DNA from 2 places in the Amedibacillus sp. YH-ame6 genome. Region 2 is predicted to be linked to the other one. Evidence: riboswitches for the same ligand, from Rfam matches in the RefSeq annotation. Region 2 holds a riboswitch; the other holds the start of a gene.
What was found. Region 2 has a riboswitch for thiamine pyrophosphate ahead of ACWG0P_RS14850 (energy-coupled thiamine transporter ThiT). Riboswitches for the same ligand answer to the same signal wherever they lie in the genome.
Positions count from the first base shown of each region.

Region 1 (16,291 bases), on a different contig from region 2:
AAGTTTATCGTTATTCTATTGGCAGCATTCAAAATGAATTAGCATTATTTTACCAATCTTATGAAGATGCGAAATATAATTTAAACAACGATGAACATCAAGATTCTAAGATGAGCGAAGAAATTACGAATGATGAATTTGGCATTTTAGCAAAAGAGTGGGCAATGCGGTTTATGGAAGAGAATCATGATGACATACAAAATTTAATACATGAGCTCTGTCAACAATTCTTATATTATGATTATAAAAAAGTAAATTACGTTATGAAATGTATTATTTCAGAGTTAGTGATTGAAATTAAGCAAAAATACCAAATTGAAATTAAAGAAGCAGATGTTCCTTTTGAAGAACTTAAATATGATAACCATCAAAATCTTGCGATTATAGTTAGTCAAACATTGCATAAAATTTTAAATCCATTAAAAAGCATTAAGTATCATAACAATAGTTCTATCATAAAAAAATCAATGGCTTTTATTGAAAAGAATTATGCCAAACAAATCAGTCTAAATACATTAGCAGATGAATTGGGTGTCTCACCCTTCTATATCAGCAAATTATTTGGAAAAGAGTTAGGGCATAATTTCACAGATGTTGTGAATGAGATACGCATTAGAAAAGCTAAGAAGTTAATTCGTAAAGATCTCTCTTTTAAAGAGGTTGCATATCAAGTAGGTTTTGGAAGTCAAAGTTATTTCACAAAAATGTTTAAGAAAATGGTTGGCTTATCACCAACAGAATATAGAAAACTTTTCCCATAGAAAGCGAGCATGTAAAAAGTGCTCCTTTTTTTAATTAGCAATAAATTTCTAATATAGACAAAATATTACAAATTCATTATTGCTATGATATCGAAGAAGAAAAAGGGAGTGTATATATGAAAAAAGTCATAAAACTAGCAACAGCCACATGTTTATTGGTCAGTTTCTTTACAATTTCCTCTGTTATGGCACAGGGTGAAAAGATTATTGTAAGAGATGATCAAATTAGCGGTTACAATAATCCAGAGTATCCGATTAAAAACATTATCGATGGTGACACTACTACATACTGGAAGTCTGTACCACAAAATGGTTATGGAGCTACAGAAGCACAAAAATTAGAGACAAGAATGAACGATCATAATCGCTATATCAACATCAAGTTGGATGGAGTATATGATCTTGATAAGATTACGGTTTACAACAACAAAGATTCCGCGAACAATTATTATATTTATGCTTCTGAAGATGGAACAAATTTTGATAAGATTGTTTCTAAAATCGATGGAAGTGTTGCAACCGAAGGTGGAAAGTCATTTTCTGTTAGCAAGAGAGCATCTTATATACGTTTGAATATGGCATATAATTCTGCTTCCTATGAAACTAATCTTGCAGAGATTGAACTGTTTGGTACGAAGGTATCAGAGGATGTCAAAAAACCTGCTGAAATTAAGGTTTCATCTTGGGAAGGAAGCAGTTATCAAAAAGAATGGGATAAGTTTGAGAGTGATGCTTCTTATGCAAATAGTAAAACTATTCAAGAGATGAAAAATCTTGTAGGCCGTGTAATTGGTCAAGAATGGATTTCTAAATTCCAATTTGAGATTAGAAATGACATGAATGGAAATGATGTATTTGAAATTGAAAATGGAAATGGAGTCATTATCATCCGTGGTAATGATGGAGTTTCTCTTGCGTCTGGTTTCAATTATTATTTGAAGAACTATGCAAGTGTTGACTACAATCCATTATTTGATAGTAATACTAACATGAAAAAATTGGTAAAAGTAGATAAGAAAATTGTAAAAGAAACAGAGTATGATGTTCGTTATGCTTTGAACTTCTGTACTTATTCTTATACAATGGCTTTCTGGGGTTGGGATGAATACCAAGAATTTTTAGATTGGGCCGCGATGAATGGTGTCAATGTAGTTCTTGATATTGTTGGTCAAGAAGAAGTATTGCGTCAAACATTAAAACAATATAATTTCACAGATGATGAAATTAAAGAATATATTGCAGGACCTGGTTATTTTGCATGGTTCTATATGCAAAACCTTTATAGCTTTGGAGGACCACTTCCAGATAACTGGTTTGAACAACGTGTTGAATTAGGAAGAAAAATGCATGATCGTATGCAAGCCTTTGGTATTGATCCAGTAATTCAAGGATTCTCTGGACAAGTTCCATTGAGCTTTGATGATAAAAACGACGGTGCAGTGTTAACGCCGATTGATCAATGGCCAAGTTATACAAGACCTGCGATTATTAAGACATATTTATCTGATGAAGAAGTTGCTCAAGGCAAAAAAGATTACTTCAAGGATATGGCAAAAGTATTCTATGATGCACAAAAAAATGTATTCGGTGATGTTTCAGATTATTATGCCGCTGATCCATTCCATGAGGGTGGAAACGCAGCAGGATTAGATATTGCTAATATCTTCTCTACTGTACAAACAGAAATGATTAATAACAACGAAGATGCAATTTGGGTGTTACAGCAATGGCAAGGAAATCTAAATGACAACAATTTAAAAGGATTAGTAAAACCGGAACAAGCATTAGCATTAGATTTACATGCGAACAAAAATCCAGAACATGGTGTCATGGAAAAATATAGTGTACCTTGGGTTTGGAACATGCTACATAACTTCGGTGGAAGAATGGGGTTAGATGGAGATTTAGAGACAATCGCAACTAATCCTGCCGAAACCATGGTTAGTGATAGTGCTTCTCAAATGGTGGGAATAGGTATTACACCAGAAGCACTAGAAAATAGCCCAATTATGTATGAATTATTATTTGATATGACTTGGGAAAGAGATCCTATCAATCTAACGAAGTGGGTTGAAAAATATGCCGAACGTCGTGCAGGTGGTACTACTGATAAACTACAAGAAGCATGGGATATTTTAAGAGAAACTGCGTATAATCAAAATGGTAAATTCCAAGGGGCTGCAGAAACTGTCATCAACGCAAGACCTGGAATGAATTTTACAAGTGCTTCTACATGGGGACATTCTACAATATCTTATGAAAAAACAGAATTGGATAAAGCATTACAGCTATTGATTGATAATTATGATGAATTCAAAAATTCGCCTGCTTATCGTTATGATATTGCTGATGTCGCTGAACAAGTATTATGTAATGCTGCAATAGAATACCACAAATTAATGGTAGCTGCGTATAATGCAGGAGATAGTACAGAATTCAAACGAGTATCAGATCACTTTATAAAATTGATTTCATTAAGTGATAAAATCTTAGGTTCAACAGATGAATTCATGGCTGGAACTTGGGTGAATGATGCAAGAGATATGCTAGATGGGGCAGATGATTGGACGAAAGATTTATTTGAGTTCAACGCAAGAGCCTTAATCACAACTTGGGGTGGACAACGTAGTGGACAGTTAAAAGACTACTCTAATCGTAAGTGGGCAGGCTTAACTGAAGAATTCTATCAAAAACGATGGGAAATGTGGATAAGTAATCGCCAAGCTGAGTTAGATAAAACATCAAAAGATCCTGTCGCAGCAAACGCTGAAAGCAACTGGTTCTTATGGGAATGGCAATGGGCAAATCGTAAATCTGATGATGGATTCGCTTTAGCAACAACTCCAGATTATTCAAATTTAAAGGAGAATGCAACAACCGCATTAAAAGAATTCTCAACAACTAGTTTAAAAGATTTCGGATCAAGCTCTGTTGAAGAAGATATAAACATTTCCGAAGGAAAACTATTTACTACAAATCCTGACACAAGTGAGGAATTAAGAAAAAAACTTACAGACGGAGAAGATGAAAGTGCCGGATGGAAAGTTAATGATGCTAACGAATATGCATTTACATTAGACCTAGAAGGAACATATGAAGTAAACTCTATAGAAATATATTTGCAAAATTTAGCTGTAAGTTTTGAATATAACTATAAGGTTGAAATACTAAATGCAGCAACAAATGAATGGCAAGTAATCGAGGCGAATTCTGGAGAAGAAACAATGTCCAGAAAAACAATCGTTACATTAAGTAAGGATGCCAATAAGGAAGCAACACAAGTACGAATTACAATGAAGACTAGAGATGCTGCTGCACGTCCTCTATTAATTACAGAACTTAGAGTCATGGGGAAAGCATTGAATGTACCTACCTATTATAATGTGGCTAAGGGGTTAATCGCGGAGAGTACAAAACCAACAGAAAACTCAAAGATTGAATATATTACAGATGATGATGTTAATAGTCTTTGGAAAACCAAATGGGGAAGTAGTAGTGAAATGTATCCTACAACAGTTACACTAGACTTGAAAAATATTTATGTTGTATCTAGCATAGAATTATACTTAGAAAATATTGGACTTTCATTCAAATTCAAAATTTATACAGTAGATGCTGATGGAAATGAGAAACTTGTATTAGATAAATCGGGCATCACAGAAACACTAACTGAAAAAGTATTTAAGGTAAGTGTAAATGAAAAAATTGCCAAAGTAAAAGTGGTTTATGAAGGTACTACAGGCAAAGGAACCTGGAGTGGAGCTTCTCCTGCAATGACAGAACTAAAAGTATTATCTTTATCTCCACAAAAAGAAGTAGTTACAAAAGGTAATCAAGCATTAAATAAGCCAGTAAAAGCATCTTCTACGCAAGCTAGTAAAGATGCAAAACATTTGAATGATGGAAACACTACTACATCATGGAACTTTGATGGTTATTCAAGTGATAAGACACCAAATGTTGAAATTGATTTACAAGGAAGATATCAAATTGACGAAGTAAATTTACAATTCAATGCAGAAGGATATGATAAATTCTATATATTTGATATTTATGTTGTTGATGTAAACGGTCAAAAGAAAATCGTAAAATCTGTAGATGACGCGCAAAAGAATGAAGTAAAATACAATGTACCTGTAAACTTAGAAATTACAAAAGTTGGAGTTGATTTCAAAGGTAAAAAAGAAGGATCCGGAGGTTGGTTTGATATTGTAGAACTTGAGGCAATCGGTATTCAAGCAAAAACACCTGAATTTGTATTTGGAGAAGGTCAAATTACAGGAATTAAAACGGATGATGCTAATAAAAATGCAATTGATGGAAACCTTGAAACTTATGTTTCAGGAATCAAAGATAAAGAGATGGTCTTTGACTTGGGCACAGAGTATTATGTCGATAGAGTTGATTTATCATTTGAAAAAGCAGAGTTAGGTTTACTTTATGTAGTATACTCAGAAGATAAAGATGGTGTAAGAACACTTGTCAATGATGCATCAAATGCGACTGGAACACTAGGAAACAGAACTATAAGTGTTAAAGTTAATAGAAATGCGAAGAAGATTATTTTCAAGCATCTTGGAAATAATGGGGATGGTCCTGCTTATCTTGCTGAGCCTAGACTTCATGAAATAGCTGTTTATATGGGGACTCCAGAAGATGTTATAAAAGATAGTACGATTGACAAATCTGATGCAGGAAATGTGAATGATGGAGATTTATCGACTTCTTATGTAATGAGCAATTCTGATGTTCTTAACTTTGAATTTGTAAAAGCAACCGATATAAATATTATTCATTTAAGTGGATCAGCATCAAAATCTGTGGATACTTTCAAAGTTGAAGCCTATGACTTGATCAAAAATGAATGGGTAACAATTTATGATGGTAGGGATGTAGATCCACAAAGTGAATACATTATTGTGTTGGATAAATCCGTATATACTAATAAAATTCGTTTAACAGCTCTTGCTTCACAATTGACGATAAATGAATTTAAAGTTTACAAAGTAGATGTAACACAACCTCTGGTTGCATATATTAAAGAAGTAAGAGATTTATTAGCTTCAAAAAGATATGAAGACAACAACGGAAGCTATAAACCAGAAGCAAAAGCAGCAGTGGAAGCAACAATAACTGCAGCTGAAGCAAAAATTGCAAATGGAATGAGTTCTACAGAAGTAGAAACAGAAATTGCAACAATTAAAGCAGCAGTAAAAGAATTTAATAAGAATGGTATTATCTATGTGGATCGTTCTATGCTTTTATCTAATATCAACTATGCTAAAGTAGTAGTTGCTAAAGCAGAGCAAAGGACTAGATCTCTAGATACAGAAGTGGCTTCATTAAAAGAAAAGATTGCAGCAGCAGAAACACTTTATAAAACATATAGTGCATCACAAACTGCGATTAATACTTTAAACACTGAATTAGAAACTGGTATCAATGCAGTATATACAACCATGGATGTTGAAGGTAAATTTACAGTAAAAGAACAACTTGCAAAAGATTTATTGGCTAACACATCCATTGGTGATAAGCATGGTTATGTATCTCAATCAGTTTATGATGCATTGCAAGCAGCCTTGAATAAGGCACAGGCAGATTACGCAAGTAATTTGGTTGATAAATTAACTGTTCTTAATGAGTTAGATCCTAAGATTGATGAATTTAAAGCAGGCATCGTGGTTGTAGATAAAACAAATCTATTAGCTATTCTTGATAGTGCAACTGCATTAAATAAAGCAGAATATGATTTTGATACATGGACAGCATTCAATGTAGTAGTTGCTGCAAGTAAAACAGTATACGAAACAGATGCTGTATCACAAGCTGAAGTAGATCAAGCAGTTCTTAATATTGAAACAGAACAAGTTAATCTAGTACGATTGGAAAAAGGCAATTTACGTCAACTGCTAGATACTGTTTCTCAGTATCAAGAAAATCTCTACACAACAGATTCATGGAAGGCGTTAATGGAAGTATATGATGAAGCTAATACTCTATATGCACTTGATGAATTAACGCAAGCACAAATTGATGATATGCATACGAAGTTAAAAGCAGCTAAGGATGCGTTGGTGAATAAACCAATACAACCTGATACTCCAGACACACCAGACACACCAGACACACCAGACACACCAGACACACCAGACACACCTGATACACCAGTGACTCCTGATCAACCAAATCAGGGTGGTGGTAACATCAAACCAGTTAAACCAGGCGGAAATGGAACTGTCACAGGTGATAAAACTAATATGAATAATAATATTATCTTATTAGGTATGTCTGCGATTCTTGGGGTAGGTGCTATCTATCTGAGAAAACGTCAGCACGCACAAAAAAAGAAATAAAAACGTAAATAATATTTTAGTAAGACAAAAGAAAAAGATGGAATGATGATATGGCCTATAAACCATAAAATCTCCATCTTTTTTCTTATTATATATCATAAATAGCTGCGTATTTTTCTTTTAAATAATCAATGTAATACATCGGATCAAAGGCTTCTTTAGTAGTATCCATCATAATTTCTTCTGCACTTTTCGATGCTCCATATTGATGAATATTGTTCGCAAGCCATGAATAGATCTTTTCAAACTCACCATGTTCAAGGATGTGATTTACGTCTAATTCTTTTTCCATCTGATGATAGAACTGGCTAGCATATGCGCTTCCTAATGCATAAGTAGGGAAGTAACCAAAATTGGAAGCACCCCAATGCATATCTTGTAAGATACCTTCAGTATCGTTGCTTGGACATATCCCAAGATATTCTTCATACTTATCATTCCACATAGTATCTAGTTGTTCATAATCCACTTCTCCATCAAAGATAGCTTTCTCTAATTCATAGCGAATGAGAATGTGAATTGGATAGGTCAGTTCATCTGCTTCTGTGCGAATGAAAGATGGTTCAGATACATTGATCATTTCCATGAAATCATCAAAGGATACATCGTTTAAATGTTCTGGGAAATGAGCTTGTAATTTTGGATATAAAGGCATCCAAAAGTGTGGGTTTCTACCTATATGATTCTCTAAGAAGCGTGACTGAGATTCATGCATTGCATACCCTATCTCAGTTTCAAGAGTAGTACCTTCATACTCTTGATTTACATGTAAACCATAATTTGCATGTCCATATTCATGAATGGTAGAGAATATTGCGGACATTATATTGTCTTCATGATAATGAGTCGTAATTCTTGTCTCATTAGTAGAAAAGAATTGTGTAAATGGATGTTCACTAGTTGTAATATAACATTTCTTAGAATCTGTCTGAAGGTATGTCATTAAGATATCCATAAATGTTCTTTGTTTTTCAACTGAGTACGATAGTTGTAATCTACCTTGGTCAATATGTTTTCCTTCTGTTAAAATACGTTTCATAAATGGTAATAATTCTTCTTTAATCTTATCGAAGAACATATCATAGGTTTCAATATTCAATCCAATTTGATAACGATCCAAAAGATAATCATAATCACTATATGTTTTATTTACAAAGGTTAGTATTTCCTTTTGTTTTTCGATAATCTGGATTAAGTATGGTTTGAAAATTTGATAATCATTAGCTTCTTTCGCCTTCTCCCATGCATTTTGACTCTCTGCTTTTAGTTGAGTGAAGGAGACATAGACTTCTTTTGGAAGTACTCGAATATCGGATAAATTGCGTAATATCAAATCTAATTCTTTTTGTAACTCTTTTGTATTATCTTTGTTTTTTGCCATCTCTTCAATCAAAGCCACATGCTCAGGCGAGGTTTCATGAGAAAAAGATTCTCCTGATAAAATAGATAGCATTTGATTGCGATAAGATAAACCATCTTTAGGTGCGATTGTAGCGATGTCAAAGTATAAAGTGTTCAATGCAAGGTTATATGCATTTGACTTTTCTTTGTACTCTTTAAATAATAATGTTTGATTTTTTTTCATAGAAACCACTCCTTATCTATCATTGTATCACATCCATGAGGAAATATTCGAATAAATAGATATAACAAATGTTTGAAAAGACTATATATGTAACCAACTATGAAGTATACTATACTTATAAAAGAGGTGATTCTATGAAAAGCAATGAAAAGATGATGAGAGAATTAGAAAAGTATATACAAGATCATTGTGAAGATGAAAGAGATTTAGAAGAAATTGGACATGAATTTATGGAGCTTTATAACAGTCGCAACTTACCAGAAAGAAACCTTAGCAAAGTAGAACAAGCACAGGAATTGGTATATGAATTGGATGATTGTCAAAGTGAGAAGGAATATATAGCACTGCTAGAAAAGATTTTAAAACTGGACCCTGAAAATCTTGATGCATTATTTTTAAGTTTAAATGTTTGGGATGATGATGCAGATGAGCAATATGAGAACCTAGTGAGACTAGGGGAAAAGAAAATGAAGGAAAAAGGGTATTGTGATGAAGATAGCATCGGACATTATTGGGGCATCATTGAAACTCGTCCTTTTATGCGTATCAAAAAAGCATATCTTGAATATTTGATGGAACATGGAAAGTTTATGCTTGCCTTAGAAGAGGCAAAAAATATGATGCGTCTATGTGAACATGATAATTTAGGAGTTCGCTATTCACTCATAACAATCTATGCACGTCTTCAACAATATGAAGAAGCTAAAAACTTTTTTGAACAATGGGATGAACCTTCTGCATTTATGTATATCCCAATGATTATCTTGAATTATCAAATGAATAAAAGAGAAGAAGCAATACAGTGTTATGAGGAATTTCAAAGCTATAACAAAAACTGTAAGAAAGTATTTAAGAAAAAAGGAATCGATATTGAGCAATTAGAAGCCAGTGTAGAAGCACAAATGTATGCACCATTTAGTGAAGAAGAGATTTATATTGCTTTAAGTCAAAACATTTGTCTACTAATGGAAAACATGGAAACAATCATGGACTTCTTTGTGAAGCATCTCGTTAAGGCAACAACTAGTAAAAAAAAGAAAAAAGAAATTTTACATTAATGAATTAGATGACAATTTATAAATTGACGTAGTGTAAGAATCATGCTACTATTTTAAAGTACATAAAGGGAGCTTGTAAACAGGCTGAGAGGAAGTTGAGAACTTCGACCGTACCTGATTTGGATAATGCCAACGTAGGGAACATAACCGTAACATATAAGGGATATGCTCGTTGGCATATCCCTTTGTTTATGGGGAGGAGAAAATATGACATTTATAGAAGAAACCATACAAAAAAGTTTGGATATTTGGAGTCAATATGTGGATCATCCATTCCTAAAAGATATACGAAACCATACCATGAAACAAGAAATGTTTATACAGTACTTGATTGAAGATACAAAATATCTGAAAGAGTATGCACGTTGTTTTGGAATGGGGATATTTAAGAGTGAAACCATGGATGAAATTTGCCTTTTTTATGAGATGTTAAAGTTTGTAGAATCTAATGAAAGTGCTACACGTATTCGTATGTTAAAAGCATTGGGGTATGATGTTAAGCAACTAGAAGTAGAACCAAAACAAGAAGCTTGTAGAAATTATACAAATTTCTTACACGAAGTTGCGAAAAATGAAGGCAACATCGAGATTTTATATGCGACTCTTCCTTGTATGCTTTCATATGCGTACATTGGAAAATGCTTGTTAGAAGAGAATGCGGCTTTAATCAAAGAAAGTGTATATGGTGATTGGATACAGGAGTATTGTTGTACGGAATATTTGGAAAAGTGTAAAACATGGATGAACTTTGCGAATGAAACGAGCCAGCATTTAAAAGAGAATGAAAAAGAGCACCTTCAAGAATTGTTTCGTGAAGCGAGTGTACATGAACTAAAGTTTTGGAATATGAGTTATCAAACGAAAGGATAGGTAAGTATATGTTTGAAAGAGAAATAGAAAATGTAGTAACAAAAGCACCACTTGTACACTGTATCACCAATTATGTAACGGTGAATGATTGTGCAAATGCAGTATTGGCGGTACATGGAAGTCCGATTATGGCGGATGATGAAGCAGAGGTTGAAGAGATTACATCCATCTGTAATGCCCTTGTGATAAACATTGGTACATTAAATAAACGTACGATTGCTTCTATGATTAAAGCGGGTAAGAAAGCTAATGAAGTAGGGCATCCAGTCGTCTTAGATCCAGTTGGTGCAGGAGCGAGTACCCTACGTACACAAACAACATTTGATTTACTAAAAGAAGCAAAATTTAGCATTATACGAGGAAATATTTCAGAAATCAAAACAGTATATGCCGGAAGTGGATCTACGAAAGGTGTAGATGCAGATGTGAGTGATGTAGTCACAAAAGAGAATTTGGATGAAACAATTGCATTCGCAAAAGAGTTGAGTAAGAAGACAGGTGCAGTAATTGCGATTACTGGGGCTATCGATATCATTTGTAATACAGATAAGGCGTATGTGATTTTTAATGGACATAAAGAAATGTCACGCATTACAGGGACTGGATGTATGTTATCCGCAATCCTTGGAGCCTATGCGGGCGCAAATCCTGAAAACTTACTAGATGCATGCGCATGTGGAGTTGCTCACATGGGATATAGTGGAGAGCTTGCTCAAGAGCGTGTTTTACAAGAGAAAAAGGGAAGTGGTTCCTTACATATCTATATCATCGATGCGCTTAGTAATATGACACCTTCTCTATTGAATGGAGGTCTTAAAATTGAAGTTCGATAGAAAGAAACTTAAGAAACATTTAGAGCTTTATTTAGTAAGTGATCGTTTTTGGTTAGCGGGAAGAGAATTACAAAGTGATATTGAAAAAGCGATTGAGGGTGGTGTCAGTTTTGTTCAAATACGAGAAAAAGAACTACCTTCAGAAGAATTCATAGAAGAGGCTAAGAAAATAAAGGAACTATGTGAACGACATGAAATTCCTTTCGTTGTAAACGATAGTGTTGAAGTTGCTAAGGCAGTGGATGCAGATGGTATACATGTTGGACAAGGTGATATGCCAGCCATAGAAGTACGTAAGATTCTAGGAGAAGACAAAATTGTTGGTGTATCTGCACAGAGTGTTGAAGATGCTTTGCGCGCACAAGAAGAAGGTGCAGATTATCTTGGAGTAGGTGCAATGTTTTCTACAAAGACAAAGAAAGATGCGGATGATGTAAGCTTTGCTACCTTAAAAGCAATCGTAGAGGCAGTGCATATTCCAGTAATAGCAATTGGTGGAATCGATGAACATAATCTTTTAGAGCTAAAGGGAAGTGGCATTGATGGAGTAGCTATTGTATCCGCTATTATGGCGAAAGAGAATATATTTGAAGCTAGCAAGATTTTAAAAAAGAAAACGCAGGAACTAGTAAAATGTTAAAAGCTGTTGTTTTTGATATGGATGGGACACTATTAGATTCTATGCATGTATGGGATCATATAGGAGAAGATTATTTAGCAACTTTACAAATACATGCAGAAGAGGGATTACAAGAAATTATAACACCGATGTCACTTTCTCAATCTGCGATGTATCTAAAAAAAACTTATCAATTAGAAGATACTATAGAAAAAATACAACAGGGAATTGAAGCACAAGTCATGAAACATTATAAAGAAGATATTCCCTTAAAGAATGGCGTAAAGGAATGTATAGAACGCTGCGTGAAAGAGAACTTACGTTTATGTGTGTTAACTGCAAGTAGCTTAGAAATGGCGCAAAGCGCATTTCGCCGATGTGGTATTTTACATCATTTCGAATTCATTATGACTTGCGAAGAAGCCAATTGTCCAAAAACGGATGTACGTATTTATCAAAAAACTATAGAGAAATTAGGCATAAAAAAAGAAGAGTGTGTATTTATTGATGATGCATTATATGCCATTGAATGTATGAAAACAAATGGGTATCAAGTAGTGGCAGTATATGATGAAGCGAATGATAAAGATTGGAATCAGATATGTGAAATCAGTAATCAAGCAGTATTTGCATTAACTGATTGGAAAGGATTGATATGAGAAAAGTATTAACGATAGCTGGAACAGACCCAACAGGAGGTGCAGGAGCACAAGCAGACCTTAAAACATTCATGGCACATAAAGTATATGGAATGAGCATTATCACTGCTCTTGTAGCTCAGAATACACTAGGTGTACGTGATATTATGAATGTAACACCAAAGTTTTTAGAAGAACAATTCGACTGTGTATTTGAAGATATCGAACCAGATGCGATAAAGATTGGAATGGTGTCAGAACCAGAACTTATTCATAAAATTGTAGAGAAATTACAACAATACAACGCACAAAACATTGTAGTTGATCCTGTAATGGTATCAACAAGTGGATCTAGGTTATTAGCTGATCGTGCATTGAGGGCTTTAAAGGAAGAACTTCTTCCCTTAGCAGTAATCATTACTCCTAATATTCCAGAAGCAGAAGTACTCAGTGATCTTTCGATTCACTCAAAAGATGATATGATTTCAGCGGCGAAAGTGATTGCGACCTTCTTTGATGGTTATATCTTAATCAAAGGCGGACACTTTGAAGATCGCGCAGATGACCTTTTATATCATAATGGAAATGCTTTCTGGTTACCGAGTGAACGAATTGATAATCCTAACTCTCATGGAACTGGTTGTACCTTATCTAGTGCCATTGCCTCTAATTTAGCATTAGGTTACAACGTACATAAAAGCGTTGCCTTAGCCAAAGGATTTATTGGTGGTGCACTACGTGATGGTTTAGATTTAGGTAAAGGAAGTGGACCTTTAAACCATTGTTGGAATATGTAAAAAAACCTTGTGATGAACTCCCATAAATTGGATAGTCTACACAAGGTTTTTTCTATTGATTCATATAAGCCACATAATCGTTCTTAGTGATTACTTGATCTAATCGTTCCATATTTTCCTTCTTTGTTAGGTTAAAGAAATATACGGGTAATAGTACAGTGGTTCCATCTTGCATATATATCGTAGTGAGGATACGATTATAGTCATTATTTGGATCACCTGGTACATATTCTTCTAAGGCATCAATTTCTTTCAGTAGTTCATCATCAATCTCATAAACTTCACCAAGAATATTTTCCTTTCCTTCAAGTATAGCAGGATAGGATACTCCTTTTAAAGAATATAAGCTTCCTTTTACATATCCATACCCTAGAAATATACTATTCCCTTTCAGGTATTTATCATAATTGTACATTCCTTCACGTAAAGAACCATATACAAAAATCTTCTGCATTAACAAATCGTTCCTTCTGCTTTCTTAATATCTTGATCATTTTGTACCATAGCTTCCATCGCAGAACATAATCCAGTTACGATATCTTGTAATGACATACATGCTTGGTTTGCTTTATCAATGACTTGGGAAGGTAAGTAGGGAATATGTATGAATCCACTCTTTGCGCCTTTGCCTTGTTTCTCTAATAGATAACGGACACCATAAGTGACATGATTACATACAAAGGTTCCAGCAGAGTTTGAAATGGATGCAGGAACTCCACTCTTACGAATATGTTCTACCATTGCCTTAATTGGTAAATTAACGAAATAAGCATCTGGTCCATCCGCATAAATTGGTTCATCAATTGGCTGATTTCCTTCATTGTCCTTGATACGACAATCATCTATATTGATACCAACTCGCTCTACAGTAATATCACTACGTCCCCCTGCTTGTCCAATGGACAATACCATATCAGGTTGGTAAGTATCAATTGCTTCTTTGATAACTGCCAAAGATTTGTGTACAACAGTAGGTATTTCTAATTTAATTATTTCAGCGCCTAAAATTGTGTCTGGTAGACGTTTCACACTTTCAATCGCAGGATTAATGGATTCGCCACCAAATGGATCAAATCCTGTCACTAATATTTTCATCATGTATAACCTTCTTTCTAAAATGCAAGTACAAGCATCAATACGATATGAATAACGATTAACGTTAATGCCATAGGCGCTTGTGCTTTTACAACCGTCCATTTATCTTTGGTTTCCAATACGGCGGTAGGGACTATATTGAAATTAGCGGCCATTGGTGTCATAAGTGTACCACAATATCCAGCAGTCATTCCCAACGCTCCAACAACGCTAGGATTTCCACCTTGTGCAATCACAAATGGAATACCAATACCAACCGTTATGACAGAGAATGCAGCAAATGCATTCCCCATAATCATTGTAAAGATTACCATACCTAGACAATAAATGACAACCCCAAATAAAATATTTCCTTCTGGTAGAAGTCCTGAGATAATCCCCGATATTACATCACCAACTCCAGCTTTTGTAAATACTTGACCCAAAGCACCTAACAACTGTGGTAATAAAGATGCACTACCGACCTGCATCAATAACCTTGCGGTATCTGTACGTGTTTCTGTAAACTTAGGTCTACATAATAACATGGCAAAGATCAAGGCAAGAATACATCCTGCGCCTACCATCACTGCACCAGGCAATGGAAGTCCATCAATTTTTACACGAGATAAAATAAGCGCAACCATCGCGACAAGAATCGCTGGAAGAAAAATAAGGTTCTTAATTTCTTCACTTGATGCTTTTCTTTTTTCTATATCAGGAGCTTTAAATTTTCCAATTTCAACCTGTTTGCACATGGTCAAACATCCCATAACTAGCAACAATCCGCCTGTAACTTCATAAGGAATAACTTTTCCAAAAATGAAGATGACTCCTAATAAAGTCCAAAATGCAACAGTTCCTATACGAGCTCTTTCATTCCCTAATGCTTGATAAGCTGCATTGAAACTAACAAATCCACAAAGAATAAATATAAATTCAGAAGCATTATTAAATATCGTTTCCATTTGTATTCATCCTCGCTTTCTTAATCTTTCTATCATAACGAAGTACTTGAACAAACGTTAAAATGATAGCTATGATACAGATTGGATAACTTGCTTGTGCAACAGAGTAAATAGTTGCACTACCATACCCAGCTTCTGCTAATGTACCCTGAATCAACAATACTCCACTTGTTACAGGAAATACATTTTGAGCAAAAAAGTTCCCATAGTTATCTGTTGCTGCAGCTAATCCCTTTAAGGAATCTTCTTCTTTTTCACTTAGTTGTGAACCCTTCGCTTTTTCAGCAGCAGCTTCCGACATTGGTAGAATCAAAGGTCTAACAAATTCAACCTGTCCACCAATACGTATATTTGCTCCACTTGCGGCACTACGAATCATCATGTACAAGCATAAAACTTTACCAGCAGATGCATTTCTAATTTTACCAATTAAATGAGATGCTCTTTCTTTTAGACCATAACGTTCGATAATAGCAATCACTGGAAAAATAATTAACCATACTGACATAAGTCGATTGTTAACAAAAGATTGCCCCATAATAGCTAGTATTTCTGTAAAGCTTAATCCAGATACAAGACCAGTCACTAGACCAGAAATCAACACCGTGGCAAGTACATCAAATTTCATCATAAATCCTAAAACGATGATGACTACACCAATTAATTTTATATATTCCAAGATACAACACTCCTTTTCTAACTGTAGCATTTTATCAAATTTTGCGAAACGTT
Region 1 is NZ_JBSPEZ010000001.1:64,040-80,330, reverse strand. It holds gene ACWG0P_RS00455 (response regulator transcription factor) at 1-761, shown strand, start outside; gene ACWG0P_RS00450 (alpha-N-acetylglucosaminidase TIM-barrel domain-containing protein) at 878-7,117, shown strand; gene ACWG0P_RS00445 (carboxypeptidase M32) at 7,206-8,702, opposite strand; gene ACWG0P_RS00440 (tetratricopeptide repeat protein) at 8,837-9,760, shown strand; TPP riboswitch at 9,816-9,919, shown strand; gene ACWG0P_RS00435 (thiaminase II/PqqC family protein) at 9,968-10,630, shown strand; gene thiM (hydroxyethylthiazole kinase) at 10,639-11,463, shown strand; gene thiE (thiamine phosphate synthase) at 11,450-12,103, shown strand; gene ACWG0P_RS00420 (HAD family hydrolase) at 12,097-12,741, shown strand; gene thiD (bifunctional hydroxymethylpyrimidine kinase/phosphomethylpyrimidine kinase) at 12,738-13,517, shown strand; gene ACWG0P_RS00410 (gamma-glutamylcyclotransferase family protein) at 13,570-13,971, opposite strand; gene pcp (pyroglutamyl-peptidase I) at 13,971-14,612, opposite strand; gene ACWG0P_RS00400 (DUF979 domain-containing protein) at 14,630-15,559, opposite strand; gene ACWG0P_RS00395 (DUF969 domain-containing protein) at 15,543-16,238, opposite strand.
Region 1: it holds a riboswitch for thiamine pyrophosphate, as region 2 does, so the genes downstream of both, ACWG0P_RS00435 (thiaminase II/PqqC family protein) here and ACWG0P_RS14850 (energy-coupled thiamine transporter ThiT) in region 2, are expected to answer to the same signal.

Region 2 (16,291 bases):
GGATGGAACAGGAACAGGAACGTGGAATTACCATTACATCTGCTGCAACAACAGCAGCATGGAAAGAACACCGTATCAACATTATCGATACTCCGGGTCACGTTGACTTCACTGTTGAGGTTGAACGTTCTCTACGTGTGTTGGACGGTGCGGTAACAGTTCTTGATGCAAAAGCTGGTGTAGAACCTCAAACAGAAACTGTTTGGCGTCAAGCAACAACTTATGGTGTACCAAGAATTGTATTCTGTAACAAGATGGACGCAACTGGTGCTGACTTCTTAATGTCATGCAAAACAATCGTTGATCGTTTAGGAGCTAAATCTTGCCCAATTCAGTTACCAATCGGTGCTGAAACATCATTCACTGGTATCGTAGATATCATTGAACGTAAATCAGAAATCTACACAAATGATTTAGGAACAGACATGCAAGAAGGTGAAGTTCCTGAAGATTTAAAAGATCTTTGTGAAGAATATCGTGCAAAACTTATCGATTACCTTGCAGACTATGATGAAGATTTCATGATGGCTGTATTGGAAGGTGAGGAACCAAGCGTTGAAGACATCAAACGTGTATTACGTATTGCTGTTTGTGCTGGTGACTTCTTCCCTGTTCTTTGTGGTTCAGCTTACAAGAACAAAGGTGTTCAGATGGTATTGGACGCAGTTGTAGATTACTTGCCTTCACCAGTTGATGTGCCTTCAATTAATGGTACATTAGAAAATGGTGATCAGGAAGTTCGTCATTCTAGTGATGAAGAACCATTCTCTGCATTAGCATTTAAAATTGCAACTGACCCATTCGTTGGTAAATTATCTTTCTTCCGTGTGTATTCAGGTACTGCGGATGCAGGAAGTTATGTATTAAACTCTACAAAGGGTAAAAAAGAACGTTTTGGACGTATCGTACAGATGCATGCAAACGCTCGTAAAGAAATCGACAAAGTTTATGCTGGTGATATCGCTGCTGCTGTTGGATTGAAAGTAACTACTACTGGAGATACTTTATGTGCTGAAAATGCGCCGATCATTCTTGAGTCAATGGAATTCCCAGAGCCAGTTATCGAATTGTCTTTGGAACCTAAGACAAAAGCTGACCAGGATAAAATGGGTCTTGCTCTTGCAAAACTTGCAGAAGAAGATCCTACATTCAAAACTTATACGGATCAAGAAACAGGACAAACAATCATCGCTGGTGTTGGTGAACTTCACCTTGACATTATTGTTGATCGTTTGAAACGTGAGTTCAAAGTAGAAGCAAATGTTGGACAACCAATGGTTGCTTACCGTGAAACGATCCGTACTGCTGCTGAGTGTGAAGGTAAATACATTAAGCAATCCGGTGGACGTGGACAATATGGACATGTTTGGATCAAATTTGAGCCTCAAGAAGAAGGTAAAGGATTTGAATTCGTGGATGCTACAGTTGGAGGAAGTGTTCCTCGTGAATACGTTAAACCTACTGGAGAAGGTGTCGAAAATGCATTAGCAAATGGTATCTTAGCTGGATATCAAGTAATTGATATCAAAGCAACATTATTCGATGGTTCTTACCATGATGTCGATTCCAGTGAAATGGCATATAAAATTGCTGCTTCTATGGCATTGAAAGCTGCTGCGAAAAAATGTAACCCAGTTATTCTGGAACCAGTTATGATGGTTGAAGTTACTGCACCAAATGAATACTTAGGTTCTGTTATGGGAGATGTTAGTTCACGTCGTGGTTCTATCGTTAACCAGGAAGAAAGAGGGAACGCAATTATCGTTCAGGCTCATATTCCACTATCTGAAATGTTTGGATATGTAACAGACTTACGTAGCTTTACTCAAGGACGTGGAAATTACTCCATGAAATTCGATCACTATAGTGAAGTACCTAAGAGTATTGCTGAAAAAATCATTAAAAACAACAGTTCTGAAAATTAATTGTTGCTTTTATAAATCGTTTGAATTAGAATATATTTGAAATCTATAAATTTAGGAGGACATTTAAAAATGGCTAAAGAAAAATTTGACCGTTCCAAAACCCATGTGAACATTGGAACTATTGGACACGTTGACCACGGTAAAACTACATTAACTGCTGCAATCACTAACGTTCTTTCAAAAGACGGTATGGCTGAAGCAAAAGCTTACGATGCAATCGACGGAGCTCCAGAAGAAAAAGAACGTGGAATTACAATCAACACTGCACACGTTGAGTACCAAACAGTTGGTCGTCACTATGCACACGTTGACTGCCCAGGACATGCTGACTACGTTAAGAACATGATCACTGGTGCTGCACAGATGGATGGTGCTATCCTTGTTGTAGCTGCATCTGATGGTCCTATGCCTCAGACTCGTGAGCACATCTTACTTGCTCGTCAGGTAGGTGTTCCTTACATCGTTGTATTCTTGAACAAATGCGACATGGTTGATGATGAAGAATTGATTGACCTTGTTGATATGGAAGTTCGTGAATTATTGAGCGAGTACGGATTTGATGGAGATAACACTCCAGTTATCCGTGGTTCTGCTTTAAAAGCTCTTGAAGGTGACGACAAATATGTTGGAGCTATTCATGAGTTAATGGATGCTGTAGATGCTTATGTACCAGATCCAGTTCGTGAAACTGACAAACCTTTCTTGATGTCTGTAGAAGACGTTATGACTATCACAGGTCGTGGAACCGTTGCTACTGGACGTGTTGAACGTGGTGAAGTAAAATTAGGTGAAGAAGTTGAAATCGTTGGTATCCACGATACTAGCAAAACTGTAGTAACAGGATTAGAAATGTTCCGTAAACAGTTGGACATAGCTCAGGCTGGTGACAACATCGGTGCACTTCTTCGTGGTGTTAACCGTGAAGAAATTCAACGTGGACAAGTTCTTGCAAAGCCAGGATCTGTTAAACCACACACAAACTTCAAAGCTCAAGTATATGTATTAACTAAAGAAGAAGGTGGACGTCATACTCCATTCGTATCTAACTACCGTCCTCAGTTCTACTTCCGTACAACTGACGTAACTGGTGTTATTACATTACCTGAAGGAACTGAAATGGTTATGCCTGGGGATAACGTAGAAATGACTGTTGAATTGATCGCTCCAATCGCAATCGAAAACAACACTAAATTCTCTATCCGTGAAGGTGGACGTACTGTAGGTTCTGGAAACGTTACAGAAATCATTAAGTAATTATTGATAAATAAAGAGTGCTCAAGTAGCGCTCTTTTTTTGGTTATGCATAGGGGAAAAGAGCAAGTGTGACAGAATGAAGGCGAAAAGGTGATGAAGAACACGCTCACCATACTATTTGGAATCATTTTGCTGCTTAACACTTGGTATACTTTGTTTGATGTAAATTCTCTAATATGAATTACAGATATGATAGAGATATGAATTCCAATAAATGTATGAATAAACTTGCTTTGTAATGGGAACATGCGTATAATAAAGGAAGTCATCGACAGGGGTGCCGCAAGGCTGAGATCCATTACTTGGAATCCCTTATGACCTGATCTAGTTAATACTAGCGTAGGGAGTCAGATCTATCTAATATATTTTAGATTTGTTTGCTTACGCCTCACGGAGGTGTTTTTTTATGAATCAAAAGACTAGAAAGTTAGTATTTGTTGCATTTTATGCAGCATTGGGTATCGTTTTGAACTATTGTACGAAGTTCTTGCCTCAGATGCCAAATGGAGGGACGGTGGAGTTGCCGGTCATTGCTTATTTTATAGCGAGTTTCCATCTTGGATGGAAGTATGGAGCAACAACTGGTTTGATAAGTTGGGTAGTAGGTGTTGTGTTTGGTCTGAGTAATTATATTGTGTCACCAATGCAAACGATGCTTGATTATATCGCGCCTGTATTAGTTGTTGGAATTGCAGCAATTTTTCCGGCCTTCAAACTTGGGAAACTAAAAATCAGTAATATTTATATTGGGATATGTTTGGGAATGTTCTTGAAATATATGTCTCATACATTAGCTGGTGTATATTTCTGGTTTCCAGAGGGAAGTGCTGCAGGTAGTATGGCGGCTTGGATTTATTCAGGATGGACGTACAATCTATTCTATAACGTCATGACCTTGATAATTGCGATTATCATCGTACCTTTCTTGTTGAGGACTTTGCGTAAATCTAGTAGAGATGAATTTGTAGGGATCAAAGAATAACTAGATTAGAAGGTGATAAGTCATCTTCTTTTCTTTTGTAAAAACAGTATTTTAGAAGAAAAAGTCACGAAAAAGCATAAAATAAAAAAAAGTAAAATAATGCTTGCATTTGCCTATGTTTTCTTGATATAATATTCCCACGACCGCGAGGACATGCGAGGTTGCCGACCCACTGAAAGGCGTTGTCATGAGACAGTGCTTCGGGGAATTCGCATCGAGCGAGTCTATAGTCGATATAGACGAAAGGAGATTATTCATGGCAAAAAATAGCGTAAGAATTCGCTTAAAAGCTTATGAGCACAGAATTCTGGATGCATCTGCAGAAAAGATCATTCAGGCAGCACAGTCTCATGGAGCTAAGAAAATTGTTGGACCAGTACCCCTTCCAACTGAAAAGCAGGTAGTAACAGTCCTGCGTGCGGTACACAAATATAAAGATTCTCGTGAGCAATTCGAGATCAGAACTCACAAACGTTTAATTGAGATTGTTGGACCTACTGCGGAAACAATCGACTCATTGAGTCGTTTAGAACTTCCAAGTGGTGTTGACATCGAAATTAAGCTGTAATGGAGGTGACATCATGAAAGGTATTTTAGGACGTAAACTTGGGATGACACAAGTCTTTACAGAAGATGGAACATTGATTCCTGTAACTGTAGTAGAAGCTTGCCCTAATATCGTATTACAAAAGAAAACAGAAGAAAACGATGGTTACAATGCGGTACAGTTAGGCTTTGAAGAAATCAAAGAAAAACGTACAACAAAAGCAAACATCGCACATGCTGCAAAAGCAAATACAACTGCAAAAAGATTTGCACAGGAAGTTCGCGATGCTGACTTCGCTGATTTAGATCTTGGTGCAGAAGTAAAAGTTGATATCTTCGCTGCAGGAGAAACGGTAGATGTTATCGGAACTTCTAAAGGTAGAGGATTCAATGGTACAATCGTTCGTAACAATGCGAAGATTGGTCCAAAGAGCCATGGTTCTGGACATCACAGACACATCGGTTCATTAGCAACAAATGGTATTACATCTCGTCAGGGTAAGATTCTGAAGGGAACAATGATGGCTGGTCAAGAAGGTGGTTATAGAACTACTAACCAAAACTTAACAGTTATCAAAGTAGATGTTGAAAACAACTACCTATTAATCAAAGGAAACGTGCCAGGACCAAGACGTGGTCTTGTCATGGTTAGAACTGCTAAATGTTCCAAGGGAGACAAAACTCCAGTAACATTGGTAGATTACGCGAAAGAGGAGGAATAAAAGATGCCTAAGATGGTCGTACTTAGCCAGAGCGGTAAAGAGTTGAAAGAAATCACTCTTGCAGATACAGTGTTTGGCATCGAGCCAAATCAGCAATGTATCTTTGATGCCATTGTTATGCAACGCGCAAGTATGCGTCAGGGAACTCACGACACTAAAAACCGTACAGAAGTACGCGGTGGTGGACGTAAGCCTTGGCGTCAGAAGGGAACTGGACGTGCTCGTCAAGGTTCTATTCGTGCAACACAGTGGAGAGGTGGAGGAATCGTATTTGGTCCAACACCAAGAAGCTACAGCTACAAATTAAACAAAAAAGTTCGTCGTCTTGCACTTAAATCAGTATTATCTGAAAAAGTGTTAGATAACGCAATGTGTGTTGTTGACAAGTTTGATCTTGATGCGCCTAAAACAAAAGCGTTCAATCAGATTATCGCTGATATCAATGCACCTAAGAAAACATTATTCGTAGTAAGTGAAGAAGAAAACTTTGAAAATGCATTCCTAAGTATGCGTAACATCCCATCAATGATGATGTTAACTGCTGATGGAATCAATGTTTACGATATCGTAAATGCTAACAAAATTGTTTTCACAGAAGCTGCTGTGAAAGATGTTGAGGAGGCACTTGCATAATGAATAACTATAAAGACATTATCGTTCGTCCAATCATCACTGAAAAAACGATGAAATACATGGATGCTGACAACAAAGTTACATTTGAAGTAAAAAAGGGAGCCAACAAAACATTGGTAAAACAAGCCGTAGAGAGTGTCTTCGGAGTGGACGTTGAAAAAGTTAACGTAGTCAATGTAAAATCCAAAGAAAAAAGAATGGGTAAATATGTTGGTAAAACCAAAGCTGTCCGTAAAGCTTATGTAAAAATCAAAGCTGGTCAGGATATCAAATTATTCGGCGAAGAAGCTGAATAACATCAGGAAGAAGAACGCTATTTCCTGAATAAATATTGCGTAAGGAGGAAATTAACACATGCCAATTAGAAAGTATAAGCCGACCACTCCAGGTCGTCGTGGTATGACTAGTTTGACGTATGAAGAAATTACGACAAACCAGCCAGAAAAATCATTGCTTGCCCCTTTAAAAAGTAAAGGCGGACGTAATAACAATGGACGTATTACAACACGTCATCAAGGTGGTGGACACAAGAGAAGCTACCGTATTATTGACTTCAAAAGAAATAAAGACGCTATCCCTGCTAAAGTAGCAACGATCGAATACGATCCTAACCGTTCTGCAAACATTGCTTTATTAAACTATGCAGATGGTGAAAAACGTTACATCTTAGCTCCTAAGGGATTGACTGTTGGAATGAGCATCGTATCTGGTGCTGAAGCCGATATTAAAATAGGTAACGCAAAAGCAATAAAAGACATGCCAGAAGGTACTGTTATTCACAATATCGAATTAAAACCAGGTAAAGGTGGTCAGTTATGTCGTTCTGCTGGTACATCTGCACAGATTTTAGGTATCGAAGAAAAATACGCAACAATCCGTTTAGCATCTGGAGAAGTTCGTAAAATCTTGTCTGATTGCCGTGCTACCATTGGTCAGGTTGGGAATGAAGATCACAGCCTTGTAAACTATGGTAAAGCTGGTCGTAACCGTTGGAAAGGTATCCGCCCAACTGTTCGTGGTTCTGTTATGAACCCTAACGATCACCCTCATGGTGGTGGTGAAGGACGTACTCCAGTAGGACGTAAATCACCAATGACTCCTTGGGGTAAAAAAGCTATGGGTGTTAAAACTCGTAAGCACAAAAAGGCTTCAACGAAATTAATCGTTCGTCGCCGTAACGGTAAATAGGCAAAGGAGGAAATGAAAAAATGAGTCGTAGTCTAAAAAAAGGCCCATTCTGTGATGCTCACTTAATGAAAAAAGTGGATGAATTGAATGCTGCCGGTAAAAAAACAGTAATTAAAACATGGTCACGTCGTTCAACTATATTCCCTCAGTTCGTGGAACACACATTTGCCGTTTACAATGGTAAAGAACACCTTCCAGTCTATGTTACAGAAGATATGGTAGGACACAAACTTGGTGAATTCGTTCCAACTCGTAAATACGGTGGACACGGAGACGATGACAAGAAAGGCAAACGATAGGAGGAAACGATGATGGAAGTTAAATCAACCGCTAAAACATTACGTATCCCACCTAGAAAAGCTCGTCTTGTAATCGACCTGATTCGTGGGAAAGATGTTGCAGAAGCTGCTGCAATCTTAAAATTTACACCAAATGTTGCTTCAGAAGCAATCGGTAAAGTGTTAAACACTGCGATTGCAAATGCTGTAAACAACAATGATTTAAATGAAGAAAAATTATACGTGAAAGCATGTTATGCGAACGAAGGTGTTACTTTGAAACGCTTCATGCCACGTGCTAAAGGATCTGCTAGTGCAATCCACAAACGCACCAGCCACATTACAATTGTGGTTGCTGAGCGTGATTAAGGAGGTAGAACATGGGACAGAAAGTTAGTCCAATCGGATTACGTGTTGGTATCATTCGTGACTGGGAGTCAAGATGGTATGCTGATAAAGATTATGCCGATTTGTTATTAGAAGATGTTAAAATCCGTGAATTTGTATTCAAGGAGTTAAAAGCAGCATCTGTTTCAAGAATCGAAATTGAACGTTCTAAAAACCGTGTTGAAGTTATGATCCGTACAGCTCGTCCTGGTGTGATCATTGGTACAAACGGTGAAAGTATTGAACTGTTGAAGAAAAAATTAAACAAATTAACTGGTGGAAAGAACGTTTACATTAAAGTTCTTGAAATCGCGAACCCTGATCTTGATGCAAGATTAGTAGCTCGTAGCATCGCTGATCAATTAGAACAACGTGCTAGTTTCCGTACTGCTCAGAAAAAAGCTATTCAAAGAACTATGAGAGCTGGAGCAAAAGGAATCAAAACTGCTGTTTCTGGACGTTTAGGTGGAGCTGATATGGCTCGTACTGAAGGATATTCTGAAGGTAATGTACCTTTGCATACACTTCGTGCTGACATCGATTACGCTTGGGAAGAAGCAAGTACTACTTACGGTCGTTTAGGTGTTAAAGTTTGGATTTGCCGTGGAGAAGTTCTACCTGGACAAATGGTTCAGGAACCAGAAGCTCCTAAATTCCCAACAAACGACAGACGTCGTAACAACCGTCGTAACAACAACCGTGGTGGAAACAACACAAACAGAAACAATGCGAAAGCTCCTGCACAAGCAGCTGGGGCTCCTAAGAAAGCTACAGAAGGAGGGAACTAATCTATGTTGATGCCTAAAAGAACAAAATATAGACGTCCTCACCGTTTAAGCTATGAAGGACGCGCAAAAGCCGGACGTGATGTATCGTTTGGTGAATATGGTTTAGTTGCTGACACTGGTGCTTATATTAGTAACCGTCAGATAGAGTCAGCACGTATCGCCATGACTCGTTATATGAAACGTGGTGGTAAAGTTTGGATTCGTATCTTCCCTCATATGGCTAGAACGAAAAAACCTCTTGAAGTACGTATGGGTTCTGGTAAGGGTGCTCCTGAAAGCTGGGTAGCAGTCGTTAAAGCAGGCCGTGTTATGTTTGAAATCGCAGGAGTACCAGAAGAAGTAGCACGTGAAGCTTTCCGTCTTGCTTCTCACAAACTTCCAGTGAAGACAAAATTTGTCGTTAGAAAAGGAGAGAAGTAATTATGACAGCGAAAGAGATCAGAGAAAAAAGCAATACTGAATTACTACAAGAGATCGAAACGCTTAAAGATGAACTTTTTAATCTTCGTTTCCAACAGGCTACAGGACAGTTGGCAAACACTGCTCGTTTAAAGACAGTTAAGAAAACAATTGCCCGTATCAAAACAGTGATGACTGAGCGCGAGCTTAGTGGTCAGGATTAAGGAGGATCGTTAAGTTATGGAAAGATCTAACCGTAAAGTATATCGTGGAACTGTTGTTTCCGATAAGATGGATAAAACAATCACAGTAGTGGTTGAAACAAAAAAAGTTCACCCATTATATGGGAAACGCGTAAAGTATTCTAAGAAATTTAAAGCTCACGACGAAAACAATGAAGCTAAAATAGGAGATGTAGTAACAATTATGGAAACACGTCCATTATCTGCTACAAAACGTTTCCGTTTGGTGAAAATCGTCGAAAAAGCTATACAGCTGTAGGCGCTAGGAGGTAGATACTCATGATACAAAACGAAAGTAGATTGCGCGTCGCTGACAATACGGGTGCCAAAGAAGTTCTTGTTATCCGTTGTTTAGGTGGTAGCGTTCGTAAGTTTTCAAACATCGGGGATATCGTTGTCTGTGCTGTAAAGCAAGCTGCTCCTGGTGGAACTGTTAAAAAAGGTGACGTTGTTAAGGCTGTAATCGTACGTACAAGACGTGGGGTTCGTCGTGACAATGGAACATACATTAAATTTGATGACAATGCTGTTGTCCTAATCAAGGATGATAACACACCACGTGGAACTCGTATTTTTGGACCAGTTGCTCGTGAATTGCGTGACAAAGACTTTATGAAAATTGTGTCTTTGGCACCAGAAGTACTATAAGGAGGTGTCTTTGTGAAAATCAAAAAAGGTGATAAAGTTCAAGTTATTACAGGTGCTTACAAGGGTACCATCGCTGAAGTAACTAAAGTTTTCCCTAAAGAAGACAAAGTCATTGTGGAAGGTGTCAATATGGTGAAGAAACACCAGAAACCTACCCAACAGAATCCTGATGGAGGCATCATTGAAAAAGAAGCTCCTATCCACGTTTCTAACGTAATGGCTTATGACTCTAAAGCAAAAAAAGCTAGTAGAGTTGGATATGAAATTAAAGAAGATAAAAAAGGCAACAAAGATAAAGTGCGCGTCTTTAAAAAGACCAGCGCAGAAGTTAAGTAAGGGGAGGTTAAAGGATGAACCGCCTAAATGAAAAATACACACAGGTTGTTGTGCCTAACATGATGAAAAAGTTTGGTTACAAATCCGTAATGGAAGTACCTGCTGTTGAGAAAATCGTAATTAACATGGGTATTGGTGAAGCTGTTGCCAACCCAAAAGTGCTGGATGAAGCTGTTGCTGAATTAGCACAGATCACTGGACAAGCTCCAGTCATCACAAAGGCAAAAAAATCTATCGCGAACTTCAAACTTCGTGAAGGTATGCCAATCGGATGTAAAGTTACATTAAGAAGCGAAAAATTATACGACTTCCTAGATAAACTTATGAACATCTCTTTACCACGTGTTCGTGACTTCCGTGGGGTTTCTGATTCATCATTTGATGGTCGTGGAAACTACACATTGGGTGTTAAAGAACAACTTATTTTCCCAGAAATCAATTTCGATAAGGTAAATAAAGTTCGTGGTATGGATGTAGTTATCGTTACATCTGCAAAAACAAATGAAGAAGCTAAGGCACTCCTTGAAGAATTAGGTATGCCTTTCAAGAAATAGGAGGACTTATACATGGCTAAAACATCAATGATCAATAAACAGAAACGTCCTCAAAAGTTCAAGGTACGTGAGTACACACGTTGCGAACGTTGTGGCCGTCCTCACTCAGTTTTACGTAAATACAAACTTTGCCGTATTTGCTTCCGTGAACTGGCTTATAAAGGTCAGATCCCGGGTGTGAAAAAGGCTAGTTGGTAGTCAGATAGGAGGAATACAGTCATGATTATGACAGATCCGATTGCAGATATGCTTACTAGAATTCGTAACGGTGTGCAAGCACGTCACGAAGTTGTAGAAGTTCCTGCTAACAAAGAAAAAATTGAAATCGCAAAGATTTTGAAAAATGAAGGTTTCATCACAGACTATAATGTGGATGGAGATACTAAAAAAGTTATCAATATCACTTTGAAATATGGTCCTAATAACGAAAAAGTAATCAATGGATTAAGAAGAATTTCTAAACCAGGTTTACGTGCATATGCAAAAGTGGATGCTATCCCTCGTGTATTGAACGGTCTTGGTATTGCAATTATCTCTACATCTCATGGATTAATGACAGATAAAGAAGCGAAAGCTAAACATGTTGGTGGCGAAGTAATCGCCTACGTGTGGTAATAGCTTAACGGAGGAAAGATAAATGTCACGTATCGGTAATAAAGCGATTACCATTCCTGCTGGTGTTGAAATCAACATTGCTGCTGGGAATGAGGTGACTGTTAAAGGTCCTAAAGGAACTTTAACTCGTCAGTTTGATTCTAACTTAGGAATCAAAATAGAAGAAAATATTTTAACTGTTACTCGTCCTAATGATGAGAAACATATCAAACAACTTCACGGAACAACTCGTGCCTTATTAGCAAACATGGTAGAAGGTGTTTTTGAAGGATTTACAAAAGATCTAGAGATCGTTGGTATTGGATATCGTTCTGCAGTTAGTGGCAACAAATTAACATTGAACGTTGGATACTCACACCCAATTGAATTTGCAATTGAAGAGGGATTGAAGGTGGAATGTACATCCGCAACCGAAATCAAAATTTCAGGAATTGACAAACAACGCGTTGGTGAATTCGCTGCAAATGTACGTGCTGTTAGAAAACCAGAACCTTACAAAGGAAAAGGTATTCGCTATAAAGGTGAATATGTTCGTCGTAAGGAAGGAAAAACAGCAGGTAAGAAATAGTGGGAAAGGAGAACTTGAACAATGCTTAAGAAAATATCTAGAAATGATGAGCGTCTACGCCGTCACGTGCGTGTTCGTACCAAAATCAGCGGTACTCCTGAATGTCCCCGCCTGAACGTTTTCCGTTCAAACAGCAACATTCACGCACAAATTATCGATGACGTTAATGGTAAAACATTGGCATCAGCAAGTAGTGTAGAATTGAAATTAGAAAACGGTGGAAATACAGAAGCCGCTAAAACTGTAGGAACAGAAATCGCAAAACGTGCAAAAGAAGCAAAAATTGAAACAGTTGTATTTGACCGTGGAGGATATGTTTACACAGGTCGTGTCAAGGCGCTGGCTGATGCAGCTAGAGAAGCCGGACTGAAATTTTAGGAGGTTATGCGAATGGAACGTAAACCAAGAAGAGATCAGCGTGAAAAAGAATTTGAAGAACGCGTTGTTACCATTAACCGTGTAACGAAAGTAGTAAAAGGTGGACGTCGTTTCCGTTTTGCTGCTCTTGTCGTTATTGGAGATAAAAAAGGTCGCGTAGGGTTCGGTACAGGAAAAGCAAACGAAGTACCTGACGCTATTAAAAAAGCTATCGAAGATGCAAAGAAAAACGTATTCCATGTTTCTATGGTAGGAACTACAATTCCTCATGAAATCGTTGGAACTTATGGAGCTGGTGAAATTTTCCTTCGTCCTGCTTCAGAAGGTACGGGAGTTATCGCTGGTGGTGCAGTTCGTGATGTATTAGAACTTGCAGGTATCAACGATGTTCTATCTAAATGTATCGGTTCACGTACACCAATCAATATGGTACGTGCAACAGTAGAAGCATTGCAGAACCTGAAAACGGTAGAAGACGTAGCTCGTCTCCGTGGTAAAAAACCAGAAGAAATTCGCGGTTAACAGGAGGGTGAAACTATGAAATTACATGAAATGAAATATACAGAAGGATCTAGAGAATCGGCTTTCCGTAAAGGTCGTGGACATGGATCTGGAAATGGTAAAACAGCTGGTAAGGGTCATAAAGGACAGAACGCAAGATCTGGCGGAGGAGTTCGTTTAGGTTTTGAAGGTGGTCAGACACCATTAGCTCGTCGTTTACCAAAACGCGGATTTACAAACTTCACTCGTAAAGAGTATGGTATTGTAAACGTAGCATCTTTAAATAACTTTAAAGATGGAACTGAAATCACTCCAGAATTATTATTGGAATGTGGTTTAGTTAAAAAAGAACTTGATGGCATCAAAGTATTAGGCGAAGGTGCTTTAGAAAAGAAATTAACTGTAAAAGCTAACAAATTCTCTAAATCAGCGATCGCTGCCATTGAACAAGCAGGCGGAAAAGCAGAGGTTATCTAATCATGTTTAGAACCTTTGTGGACATGTTCAAGAATAAGGATATTCGTAAAAGAGTATTCTTTACTCTTGGCATGCTGTTTATCTTTCGCTTTGGATCTGCAATAACAGTTCCAGGTGTAGATGTAACGGAGTTAACAAAAGGTATTGAAAATAACTCATTGTTTAATATGATCAACCTGCTGGGTGGTGGAGGCTTGGAACAATTATCTGTCTTTGCGATGGGTGTTGGTCCATATATTACGGCTTCTATCATTATCCAATTGTTGTCTATGGACGTTGTTCCATCCCTAACGGAGCTTGCTAAAGGCGGGGCAACAGGGAAAAAACAGATCGATCGTTATACACGTTATTTAGCTGTTGTTCTTGCGTTTTTTCAGGCAACAGTTTTAGTATATGGGTTCTCTCAACAGTACACTACGTTACTTGTTGGTGGGAATACATGGGCATCTATCCTTTATGTAACAACACTGTTAACTGCAGGGTCAATGTTCCTTTTATGGATCGGAGATCGAATCTCTATGAAGGGTATTGGAAACGGTATTTCCTTCATTATTGCTGCGGGTATTATCTCTCGTCTTCCATTCCAGTTTCAATCTGCATGGGAAACGATGGTTGGTACAAAAATGGCAGCTACTAGTATAGCAGCCTATGGATTATATATCTTATGCTATCTGTTAATTATCGTATTTGTTGTATGGATGCATACAGCAGAACGTAAAATTCCCATTCAATATACAAGTAGCACAGTAACAACTAGAAACAAGGATAACACATACTTGCCATTGAAAATCAATTCCGCAAGTGTAATTCCAGTTATCTTTGCATCTGCCATCATGGTAGCGCCTTTACAGCTATGCCGTATGATTTGGCCAAGTGCTAGTTGGTTAACTACACTTGATCGTTTTATGGGAATGCAGACTGCAGAAAGTCTTGTAATCTATGTAGTACTTATTCTTCTATTTACTTTCTTCTATGCGAAACTACAGGTTGATCCTGAAAAAATTGCAGAGAACTTAGGAAAATCAGGAACTTATATTCCAGGCATTCGTCCAGGAAGTGAGACAAAGGACTACATCAATAAAGTATTAAGTAGAATCACTGTATTGGGAGCTATCGGACTTGCATTCATTGCAGTACTTCCACATGCACTACCTTTGATTAAGAGCATCAATTTACCAGCTAATATGGGAATTGGTGGTACTGGAGTTATCATCGTTGTTGGTGTAGCTATGGAAACTGTAAAACAGATTCAAGGACGCTTAACTCAGAAATCCTATCAGGGATTTATGGATAAATAGAAGGTGAAGCAAATGAATATCCTTATTATGGGAGGACCTGGTGCTGGTAAAGGTACTATGTCTTCGAAAATCGTTGAAAAGTTTAATGTAAACCACATATCTACAGGAGATATCTTCCGTAGTGAAATCGGGAAGCAGACTGAACTTGGCATGATGGCAAAAAGCTATATGGATAAAGGTTTGCTTGTACCTGATGAAGTTGTTAACAACATGGTGAAAAGTTACTTAGAAAAACTAGAAGATAAGAAAAACGGTTTCTTATTAGATGGTTATCCAAGAACTTTGGATCAGGCAAAAGCATTCGATGCATTGGCAAATGGTAGTGAACTTGCAATTGATAAAGTCGTTGCTTTGGACATCGATTTTGAAATATTGTCAGGACGTATTACAGGTCGTCGTATATGCAAAGATTGTGGTGAAATCTATCATGTTACTTCACATCCTTCTACAATTGAAGGGAAATGTGATAAATGTGGTGGAGATCTGTATCAGCGTAAAGATGATACAGTAGCAAGTCTAATTGTACGTTTGGAAGAATACAGCAATCAAACTGCTCCTGTTCTTGCATATTATGCAGATAAGGGCATTGTATCTACGATTGATGCTAGTCAACCTATTGAACGCGTATGGGAAGATGTGCTATCAGCTCTGGAGAAATAGAATGGTGAAAGCCAAGACAAATCAAGAGTTGACATTTATGAGAAAAGCGGGTATAATTGTTGCGCTTGCACATCGTGCTGTAAGTGCAGCAATGAAGCCTGGAATTACGACAAAACAGATTGATGAAATCGTTGAAGATGTTATCAAAAAGAACGGCGGAAAGCCGTCTTTTAAGGGTTTGTACGGATTTCCAGCTGCTACCTGTATTTCTATAAATTCCGTTGTTGTACATGGTATCCCAAACGATACAAAATTACAGGACGGTGACATTGTTTCAGTAGATATCGGTGCCAGTTATCAAGGGTATCATGGAGACTCTGCATGGACATATGCTGTAGGAAATGTGAGTGAAGATGCACGATCTTTAATGAACGTGACCGAAGAAGCCTTATATGAAGGTTTAAAAATGGCAAAAGCAGGGAATCATTTAACTGATATATCTCATGCAATAGGAGAATACGTGTATGCACACGGATATTCCATTCCACGAGATTTTGCAGGGCATGGTATTGGAACTTCTGTCCATGAAGATCCGACAGTTCCAAATTTCGGTTCTGCAGGTCATGGCGTTCTTTTGAAAGAAGGAATGACGTTGGCAATTGAACCTATGGTTCACGCAGGCAGACCACAGACAAGAATGATGAGCGATGGTTGGACGACAAAAACCAGAGATGGTAGCCTTGCCGCCCACTATGAACATACAATCGTCATCATGAAAGATGGGTATGAAATACTTACCGTATTAAATAAGGAGGAACATCCAGATAATGGGTAAACAAGATGTTATTGAAATTGATGGAGTAGTAATCGATACTCTACCAAACGCAATGTTTAAGGTGAAACTCGAGAACGGACACGAAATTCTGGCTCACGTTTCTGGTAAAATCCGTATGCATTACATCCGCATTTTAC
Region 2 is NZ_JBSPEZ010000033.1:2,809-19,099, forward strand. It holds gene fusA (elongation factor G) at 1-1,925, shown strand, start outside; gene tuf (elongation factor Tu) at 1,995-3,179, shown strand; TPP riboswitch at 3,443-3,542, shown strand; gene ACWG0P_RS14850 (energy-coupled thiamine transporter ThiT) at 3,586-4,161, shown strand; gene rpsJ (30S ribosomal protein S10) at 4,418-4,729, shown strand; gene rplC (50S ribosomal protein L3) at 4,743-5,429, shown strand; gene rplD (50S ribosomal protein L4) at 5,433-6,062, shown strand; gene rplW (50S ribosomal protein L23) at 6,062-6,358, shown strand; gene rplB (50S ribosomal protein L2) at 6,417-7,250, shown strand; gene rpsS (30S ribosomal protein S19) at 7,271-7,549, shown strand; gene rplV (50S ribosomal protein L22) at 7,562-7,897, shown strand; gene rpsC (30S ribosomal protein S3) at 7,909-8,703, shown strand; gene rplP (50S ribosomal protein L16) at 8,707-9,123, shown strand; gene rpmC (50S ribosomal protein L29) at 9,126-9,326, shown strand; gene rpsQ (30S ribosomal protein S17) at 9,343-9,603, shown strand; gene rplN (50S ribosomal protein L14) at 9,624-9,992, shown strand; gene rplX (50S ribosomal protein L24) at 10,005-10,328, shown strand; gene rplE (50S ribosomal protein L5) at 10,343-10,882, shown strand; gene ACWG0P_RS14925 (type Z 30S ribosomal protein S14) at 10,895-11,080, shown strand; gene rpsH (30S ribosomal protein S8) at 11,102-11,497, shown strand; gene rplF (50S ribosomal protein L6) at 11,520-12,065, shown strand; gene rplR (50S ribosomal protein L18) at 12,087-12,443, shown strand; gene rpsE (30S ribosomal protein S5) at 12,456-12,965, shown strand; gene rplO (50S ribosomal protein L15) at 12,981-13,421, shown strand; gene secY (preprotein translocase subunit SecY) at 13,424-14,719, shown strand; gene ACWG0P_RS14960 (adenylate kinase) at 14,732-15,379, shown strand; gene map (type I methionyl aminopeptidase) at 15,381-16,154, shown strand; gene infA (translation initiation factor IF-1) at 16,147-16,291, shown strand, end outside.